Regions from separate parts of the Sutcliffiella sp. FSL R7-0096 genome, predicted to be linked through region 2. Evidence: riboswitches for the same ligand, from Rfam matches in the RefSeq annotation. Region 2 holds a riboswitch; the other holds the start of a gene.
The links. Region 2 has a riboswitch for S-adenosylmethionine ahead of MKY77_RS01960 (methionine biosynthesis PLP-dependent protein). Riboswitches for the same ligand answer to the same signal wherever they lie in the genome.
Positions count from the first base shown of each region.

Region 1: another riboswitch for S-adenosylmethionine. It lies ahead of mtnW (2,3-diketo-5-methylthiopentyl-1-phosphate enolase); the one in region 2 lies ahead of MKY77_RS01960 (methionine biosynthesis PLP-dependent protein).

Region 1 covers NZ_CP152003.1:1,647,885-1,652,566, forward strand. Annotated here, with positions in the region: gene MKY77_RS08390 (carbon-nitrogen family hydrolase) at 1-168, opposite strand, end outside; gene MKY77_RS08395 (pyridoxal phosphate-dependent aminotransferase) at 267-1,439, shown strand; SAM riboswitch class I at 1,658-1,764, shown strand; gene mtnW (2,3-diketo-5-methylthiopentyl-1-phosphate enolase) at 1,840-3,084, shown strand; gene MKY77_RS08405 (2-hydroxy-3-keto-5-methylthiopentenyl-1-phosphate phosphatase) at 3,081-3,746, shown strand; gene MKY77_RS08410 (methylthioribulose 1-phosphate dehydratase) at 3,743-4,381, shown strand; gene MKY77_RS08415 (cupin domain-containing protein) at 4,582-4,682, shown strand, end outside.
Region 2 covers NZ_CP152003.1:347,523-352,204, reverse strand. Annotated here, with positions in the region: gene cydC (thiol reductant ABC exporter subunit CydC) at 1-340, opposite strand, end outside; gene cydD (thiol reductant ABC exporter subunit CydD) at 337-2,070, opposite strand; SAM riboswitch class I at 2,674-2,794, shown strand; gene MKY77_RS01960 (methionine biosynthesis PLP-dependent protein) at 3,055-4,173, shown strand; gene metC (cystathionine beta-lyase) at 4,170-4,682, shown strand, end outside.

The sequences.
Region 1 (4,682 bases), 1.3 Mb from region 2:
CTTATCAAGGCGTCCGAGATCATAGCCTGTAGACCAAAGTTCAGGTAATACGATGATATCAGGTCGATCATTGCCTGCCACTGTCAACAGTTCACAAGCTTTTTCTATATTTGCTTCGGGATCTCCGAAGGCTATATCAAATTGAATACAAGCTATTTTCCATTTCATAAGTTTATCCCCCCGTTGAAAAAATACTTTACAAGTTGAATCTAACAATATATGATTTGTGACTAGGATTTCAAGAATTTTCTAAGTAGGTGAAAAAGGTGAAACACTTTCAACAATCTGAATTATTAAATACACTGCCTAAACAGTTCTTTGCATCATTGGTTGAAAAAGTGGGGAAAGTGGTCGCACAAGGTCATGATGTGATCAATCTAGGACAAGGAAACCCGGATCAGCCCACACCTGAACATATTGTAAGCTCGTTACAGGATGCAGTTGAAAAACCAGATCATCATAAATATTCCCCATTTCGGGGGCATCAATTTCTCAAAGAAGCTATTGCCACTTTCTATAAAAGGGAATACGATGTGGACATAAATCCAGATACTGAAGTAGCCATACTCTTTGGTGGCAAGGCTGGACTAGTGGAAATTCCCCAGTGTTTATTGAATGAAGGGGATACCGTCCTTGTCCCAGACCCGGGCTATCCAGATTATTGGTCTGGAGTGGCATTGGCCAAAGCTAAAATGGAATATATGCCATTAAAAGAAGTATATCATTTTTTACCAAACTATGAAGATATCAATTCAGAAGTCTTGGAAGCTGCTAAGCTCATGTTCCTCAATTATCCCAATAATCCGACAGGAGCTGTGGCGAATTCAGCATTTTTTAAGGAAACTGTAAAACTTGCAAATGAACACGATATTTGCGTTGTACATGACTTTGCCTATGGTGCCATCGGTTTTGATGGAAAAAAACCACTTAGCTTCATGCAGACCCCAGGTGCGAAGGATGTCGGAATTGAAATCTATACTTTGTCGAAAACTTTTAATATGGCTGGATGGCGTGTAGGGTTTGCAGTGGGGAATGAAAGTGTGATCAAAGCTATCAATCTTTTGCAGGATCATATGTATGTTAGTATTTTTGGCGCGATCCAAGAGGCAGCTGCCACAGCATTGTTAGATAAACAAACATGTGTCCAGGAGCTTGTAGATTTGTATGAGGATAGAAGGAATGTCCTTATTCAAGGGTTGCGGGAAATTGGATGGGAAGTAAAGGCACCGAAAGGATCCTTTTTTGCATGGTTAAAAGTTCCTGAAGGGTATACTTCCAAGGAGTTTGCAGACAAGCTTCTTGAGGAAGCACATGTTGTCGTAGCGCCTGGTATAGGCTTTGGATCCTTTGGCGAAGGCTATGTACGCGTCGGTTTATTAACCAGTACGGAAAGGTTGCAAGAAGCAGTTCAACGAATCAGAGAGTTGAAGATTTTCTGAATAGTCTGTTGACATAAAGGCAGAATGATGGCATAATCTCAACTAGAATTCAGTTAAATTACTAGCTGTTGATTGAGCAAATGGCGAAGACTCCAGTGGGGGAATAGCGACAATGTTGAGACCCCGCAGGCGAAAACGAGGAGGCTCAAGGTCGCCCCACGGAAAGCGAAGCCATATGAGGAAATTAACAGCGGTGAATAATAAATTTATATTATCCAATCTTATCAAGAGCAGGTGGAGGGACTGGCCCGATGAAACCCGGCAACCGACTTAATTTTATTAAGCACGGTGCTAAATCTTGCAGCATGAAGCTGATAGATAAGAGGACGTTAGATAGACGAACCTCTTCTTATCGAAGAGGTTTTTTGTTTTTTTAAGATCGATGGAAAGGGTGTACATAATGTCAGAAATTCTAGCAACCTATCTGGTTCATGATCATAAAGGGAATCTTGAAAAAAAAGCGGAAGGTATCGCACTCGGACTTACAATCGGGTCCTGGACTGACCTCCCACAACTTGAACAGGAGCAGCTGAAAAAGCATAAAGGCAGAGTGGTAAGCGTCAAAAAGCTTTCGTCAAGTGACAGGGTGGATGCTTATTTGGGGAACACCATAACACGCGGCATCATCCAAATTGCGTATCCTAGTTTCAATTACAGCAACGACCTTCCAGCCATTTTAACCACTGTATTCGGCAAGCTTTCGCTTGATGGGGAGATAAAGTTAATCGATCTTGAGTTCAGTAATGACTTGAAGCGGGCATATCCTGGACCGAAATTTGGAATCGAGGGGCTTCGCACCACTACAGGCGTTCATAATAGACCATTCGTCATGAGCATTTTCAAAGGGGTGATCGGCAGGGACCTTGCTTATCTTACTGATCAGTTGAAGGAGCAGGCTCTCGGGGGAGTGGATTTCATCAAGGATGACGAAATATTGTTTGAAAACGAACTTACCCCTTTTGAAAAAAGGATTACCGAAGGCAGAAGAATCTTAGAGGAAGTGAAAGAGGAGACAGGTCATCGTGCAAGATATGCGGTAAACCTGACAGGCCGTTCGTTAGAGCTTAAGGATAAAGCAAAAAGGGCTGTAGAATTAGGTGCTGATTTTCTGCTATTTAATGTTTTTGCTTATGGGCTTGATACACTTCAAAGTTTGGCAGAAGACAAGGAAGTATCCATTCCGATCATGGCACATCCGGCGGTTAGCGGAGCGGTGACCCCGTCAGAATTTTATGGCATTTCCAATGAATTACTGTTAGGTAAACTTTTACGCTATGCAGGAGCTGACTTTTCCTTATTTCCGTCACCTTATGGAAGTGTAGCGTTGCCGAAGGAACAAGCGCTCGGAATCCGGGATGCCCTGACGGTAGCTGACAATCAGTTGAAAACGACTTTGCCTGTACCATCAGCTGGGATACACCCAGGACTCGTACCGCTACTTTATCAGGATTTTGGGAACGATGCGGTCATCAACGCAGGAGGAGGGGTCCACGGACATGAGCTTGGTGGGGCAGCCGGAGCAAAAGCTTTCCGTCAGGCAGTAGATGCGGTGAAGGCTGGGGAATCGCTGACAGTTTACGCCCAAAAGCACCCTGAGCTTGAGGTTGCCATTAAGCAATGGGGAAGTGTGGAGGTTACATCATGACAGTCAATAAGCAGATGATTTTTTGTGACTTTGATGGAACCATCACCAATAGTGACAATATCATTGCCATCATGAAGAAATACGCCCCAGAAGAATGGGACGAAATTAAAAACCAGGTACTATCCCAAGAAATCTCCATCAAGGAAGGGGTTGGGAAGATGTTTGCCCTTCTTCCTTCTGAGAAAAAAGAGGCTATTACGGAATATATATTAGCTTACGCTGAGATACGGGATGGCTTCAAAGAGTTTGTGGCATTTACAAAAGAAGAGGGAATTCCATTCTATATTGTTTCTGGTGGTATTGATTTCTTTGTGAAACCACTTTTAGAAGGGTTGGTAGATGAAACGAACATCTATTGTAATCACTCCGATTTTTCTGGAGAAACAATAAACATCCTCTGGCCGCATTCGTGTGATGAGGACTGTAACAACGAATGTGGGTGCTGCAAGCCCTCCATTATCAGAAAGCTTGCCGAATCCGACACCGAAAAAATAGTGATTGGCGATTCCATTACTGATTTAGAAGCGGCAAAGCTTGCTGACCAAGTAATTGCGAGGGACTTTCTGATTAAAAAGTGTGAGGAGCACTCCATCGACTTTTCACCGTTCGAAACGTTTTATGATGTGATGGACATTCTGAAAAAACGGGAGGTGACTGCATGAGTCAGTTTTTAAAGAAATGGACCGAACTTTCTGAGGTTAAGGAAGAATTGGCTTTGCGTGATTGGTTTTTTGGCACAAGTGGAAACCTTTCCATCAAAGTGTCAGATACACCGCTTCAATTCTTGGTTTCTTCAAGCGGCAAGGACAAGAGAAAGATAACTTCAGAAGATTTCCTGCTTGTGGATGAATTGGGAAAAGCTGTCGAAAGCACTGTGTTGAAGCCTTCAGCAGAGACATTACTACACCTCGAAGTTTACCGGAAGACAAAAGCTGGTTGTTCCTTGCATGTCCATACTGTAGATAATAATGTCATATCTGAGTTATATGGTGATCACGGCGAGATTGTTTTCAAAGGACAAGAAATCATTAAAGCCTTCGGCATCTGGGAGGAAGATGCAGAAGTAAGGATACCAATCATAAGAAACAATGCGGATATCCCAGCATTGGCAAATGAATTTTCTCAATTTATAGATGGAGATGCTGGAGCTGTCCTTATCAGGAATCATGGAATCACCGTTTGGGGGAAAACAGCCTTTGAAGCGAAAAAATACCTAGAGGCCTGGGAGTTTCTATTCTCCTATCATTTGAAATTATTAAGTGTAAAAAATTTGGTCCAACCAAAAATATCTATTTAAATCTTATATAGAAAGTAAGTTCAAAGGTTTCCCTAGCTGTTGATTGGAGGAACGGGCGAAGACTCCGGCGGGAGGTAACGGTAGCTTGAGACCCCACAGCGGAGCGAGGAGGCTCGAGCACACGCCCCGCGGAAAGCGAAGCCCGGTACGGAAATCAACAGCGGAGTTTAATAATGATATAAAATAAGGAGGAATTTAACATGGCAGAAATCAGATTACACGAAACAGATGAAAGAATCAGTGGGAAAGAAAAGGTGGAAAGCTTCCTAAATGATAATGAAGTAATCTACGAAAACTGGGA
Region 2 (4,682 bases):
CGCCGCTGCGATACTTCTGAAAAATCTGTGGCGCAAGGGGCTCTATTTTTTTATAAAAAGAAACGCGTAGATTACTTAATATTGTAAAGGTCGCCCTATGCGAGTATAGTCTCTCGCCGTAGCGGCTGAATGCCCTCGCAAAACCGAAAAGCTTCAATACCGCAATCATCACCGTCAACGTATAGATCGGTGGAGCAAGTGCCGCCTTGGAAATGAGGTAACCACTAGAGGCAAACAGCCCCACAGCCGTAATCCCTGCAGAGAATCCGAGCAAAATGGACAGGAGTATGTCTTTCTTTTCCAACATGACCAGTTTCACAACATGTGCTAATTCTCTCATCCTGCGCTCCCTCCTTGCTGGGCAGACACCATTTCACGGTAAGCCGGTACTGCTTCGACCAGCTCTTCATGTTTTCCTCGGGCGATTAATTCACCTGATTCGAGCAGTAAAATGGAGTCCGCTTTTTTGATCGTATGCAGTCTGTGTGCAACGGTAATGACAGTCGACGTTTTGGCCAGTTCCTTCATGGAAGCTTGCAATATCCGCTCTGTCTGCAGATCGAGTCCTGTTGTTGGTTCATCGAACAGGATAACCGACGGCTTTTTCAAAAAGGCCCGTGCCAACGCTAATCGCTGCTTCTCCCCTCCGGATAATCCTCTTCCCGCTTCTCCGATCCTCGTTTGGAAGCCTTCAGGTAAAGATTCTATTAACGTCAGGATTCCCGCTTTCTCCGCAGCGGCTTTTATTTCCGCTTGTGTCGCTTCCGCTTTTCCACCGATAGCGATGTTCTCTGCTATTGTTCCGGAAAAAAGATAAGGATTCTGCGAGATATAGCTCACACGGTCAAACCATCCTTTTTCCTCATATTCAAATAATGGTTTTCCATCCACCAGCACTTCGCCTTCTGTCGGGCGGATCAACCCTGCCATCAGGTTGAGCAATGTTGATTTTCCCGCACCACTTCGACCAATCAAGGCAAGCTGCGTATAGGGCGGAATATCCACTGATAAATTATTTATGGCAAAGCCTTGTTCCCCATAACGGAAGCCCAGGTTTTTCAATTGGATAGAAGGCGGACCGTCCTCTGTTGTTAGGGATTCGTCTCCCCATTCCATAGGTGCCTCCTCTTCTGCGAGCTCATCTGTCACTTTTTTCGCTGCTCCCATGCTTCCGCGCCCTGTATGAAAGGCGCTTCCAAGCTCCTTCAGGTAAAGGTAGAACTCAGGTGCCAATACCAATACGAAAAAAGCAGTAAAGAACGTCACATTTTCAAAAACAACAAGCTGTAATCCTACCTCAAGCGCGATCAATCCGATGGCAAGCATCGAAATGAACTCAAGCATCAAGGAAGATAGAAATGCGATTCTCAACACTTCCATCGTCGCATCACGGAAGCTTAAGCTACTGCTTTCAATTGTTTCTTGTTGCTTGGCAGAGCGACCGAACAGCTTCAACGTCGTCAGCCCCTGCAAGGTATCAAGGAACGTTCCGGAAAATGCGTTCAGTTTATCCATCTGCTCTTCTGATTTCTTCTTCGTTTTCAAGCCTACGACAATCATGAAAATCGGAATGAACGGTGCTGTGACCAAGATGATCAACCCTGTATTTACATGCTGGCTGAATGCAGCAATCAAGATCATGATCGGGATGATGCTCGATTGGATGACCTGTGGCACATACCTGCTGAAATACGGATCAATTTCATCCACCGCATCCATCATGACGCTCACCTTTTGGCCAGATTGACCTTTTAGGGAAGCTTGAACCGGGCTATTAGAAAATTTACGGAGCAAGGCAATCCGGAAATCGCGTTTTACTTTGGCAGCAAGCTTCACGCCGGTGAGACCGCTCCAATAGGCCAATGCCGCTCTTGCAGCCAATACCGCAAGAAGCCCCCCAAGGAATGGGAGGATCTCTTGGAACGTGTGGCCCCTTAGGAACACGCGATCGACGATGGTGACAAAGAAATACGCCTGCCCGATGACCGTCGCCCCTGTCAGGATGGCGATTAGGATTAGCGTCATTCTTGTGCCTCTATGTGATTTTGCGATCGTTTTTAAATCAGTCATATCGTTAAAACCCCTCTTTTCTGTAAGTGAAAATCGGATGGAATAGTTTAGTTAGTGAAAAACTTCACATACTTTATAGTTAACATTATATAACATGCCCGTTTGAATTTCTTCTTTTGGGATTGACCATTTTATGACATATTTATGTTTTCCCTCTTCCGTTATTAAAGTAACGGATTTTTCAAGCTACAATTGGGCCCTCCTTTTCATGTGAAGGGATTTTTTTGCGTTATGATGGGATTAAGAGGAGATATGACGGAATTCTTTCCACTTATGAAGGGATTTCTCTCTCTTGTGAAGGGATTAATTTTTTGAAATTCCTCCATGACACCAAATCTATAGGAATGGCAGTCGTTGTGAGGGAATTGAACAAGTTAACGAAGGAATTAAGCGTTATTGTGAAGGGATTAGTTGAAAGATCTACTATACAAAGTAATTTTCATCAAACGTATTAATCATTTACAAAAATTCCATACTTGCAACTTCTACCCCACCCCTTTACCGCATAAAATTAAATCATTCAGAAAAAAACATTGCATTTCCCCCTTACCTGTTGTAAATTAGTAAAATAATTAAATTGTTCAGATAATTAAATAGTGAACTTTCTTATCCAGAGAGGTTGAGGGAATGGCCCGAAGACACCTCAGCAACCAGCAGCGCCCGTTAGATCGGACGTTGAAAAGGTGCTAATTCCAGCAAGCTGTGATGCTTGCAGAGATGAGAAGAATGAACTTTTGATAGAAAAGTCTTCTTCTTATAGAAGGCTTTTTCTTTTTATTCTCGGCCTTTTCTTATCTCTGAAGCTCCCCTGTTGCTTTCCGTTCTAGGTGTTCGCTTCCGCGGGCGGTCTTGTGAGCTTCCTCAGCTTATGCGGGGCCACCCTTGACACGCTTCTCCCGCCGGAGTCTCACACCTTGGAAGACTGAATCCCCATCCACTCTGCCTATAGAAAGTCGTCACTTGCAAATATAGGAGGCCTTTATCATGTATAAAACGGAAACGAAGCTTGCGCAAATTGGAAACCGCTCAGAAACTGCCACTGGAACCGTCAATCCGCCTGTTTATTTCTCCACTGCCTATCGACACGAAGGGATTGGGCAATCAACAGGTTATGACTACACAAGAACCGGAAATCCGACGCGACATGTGTTGGAAAAAGCGATTGCAGACCTCGAGGGCGGCGACCAAGGGTTTGCCTGTAGCTCCGGCATGGCTGCGATTTTGACGATCCTTTCCCTTTTCAAGACCGGTGACCATCTTATCGTATGTAAGGATTTGTACGGCGGCACATACCGTCTTTTTGAAGAAGGCTATAAGAAATGGGGACTGTGTTGTAGCTATGTGGACACGACCGATCTTTCACGTATCGAAGACGCAATCACTCCACAGACGAAGGCCATTTTTGTGGAGACTCCAACCAATCCCCTGATGGTAGAAACAGATCTTGAAGCCGTTTCCCAGCTTGCGAAAGCTCACGGAATCCTTTTGATCGTTGACAATACGTTCTACACTCCTGTTCTATTAAACCCCATAACATTAGGCGCAGACATCGTCATTCATAGCGCCACCAAATACCTTGGCGGGCATAATGATGTGCTCGCAGGACTCATTGTCGCAAAAGGCGCGGAGCTTTGTGAATCACTCTCCCTCCACCATAACGCAGCTGGCGCCGTGCTGAGTCCATTCGATTCGTGGCTATTGATTCGCGGGATGAAGACTCTCTCCCTTCGCATGGAACGGCACGAAAAGAATGCGAAGCGAATTGCTGATTACTTGAGACAACACGATGCCATCACAGATGTGCTGTATCCGGGAAGGGGCGGGATGCTCTCCTTCCGAATCCAAGATGAGGCATGGGTGAACCCGTTGCTCCAGAACCTCAACCTCATCACTTTTGCCGAAAGCCTCGGCGGCGTAGAAAGCTTCATCACGTACCCTGCCACCCAGACACATGCGGACATCCCGGAAAAAATCCGCATCGAGACCGGTGTTTGCAACAGGCTGTTGCGCTTTTCGGTCGGCATTGAAGACGCAGAAGACTTGATTGAAGACTTAGAGGCGGCGCTAAAGGCTGCTTCCATCCAAAAGGAGGTCCTATCGTGAGCCATTCTTTTCAAACGAAGCTGTTGCACAATCGCCACAAGGTAGACAAGAGCAATGGTGCTGTCAGCGTGCCCATTCAACATGCTTCCACCTTCCATCAATCAGATATCGATTCCTTTGGCAAATATGATTATGGCCGTTCTGCCAATCCGACCCGGGAGGCCCTCGAGGAAACGATCGCCCAGCTGGAAGAAGGAACAAGAGGTTTTGCCTTTTCATCCGGGATGGCGGCGATTTCGACTGCTTTCCTCCTTCTCTCACAAGGGGATCACGTATTGATCTCAGAAGACGTTTATGGTGGTACTTACCGGATGGTTTCAGAGGTGCTGACCCGCTATGGAGTGGAGCATACTTTTGTGGATATGACGGACTTGGATAAAGTGAAAGCAGCCATTCAAGCCAACACCAAGCTTTTCTACGTGGAGACACCATCTAATCCTTTGTTAAAAGTGACGGACATCACGGCGATATCCACACTTGCCAAATCCACGGGAGCCTGGACGTTTGTT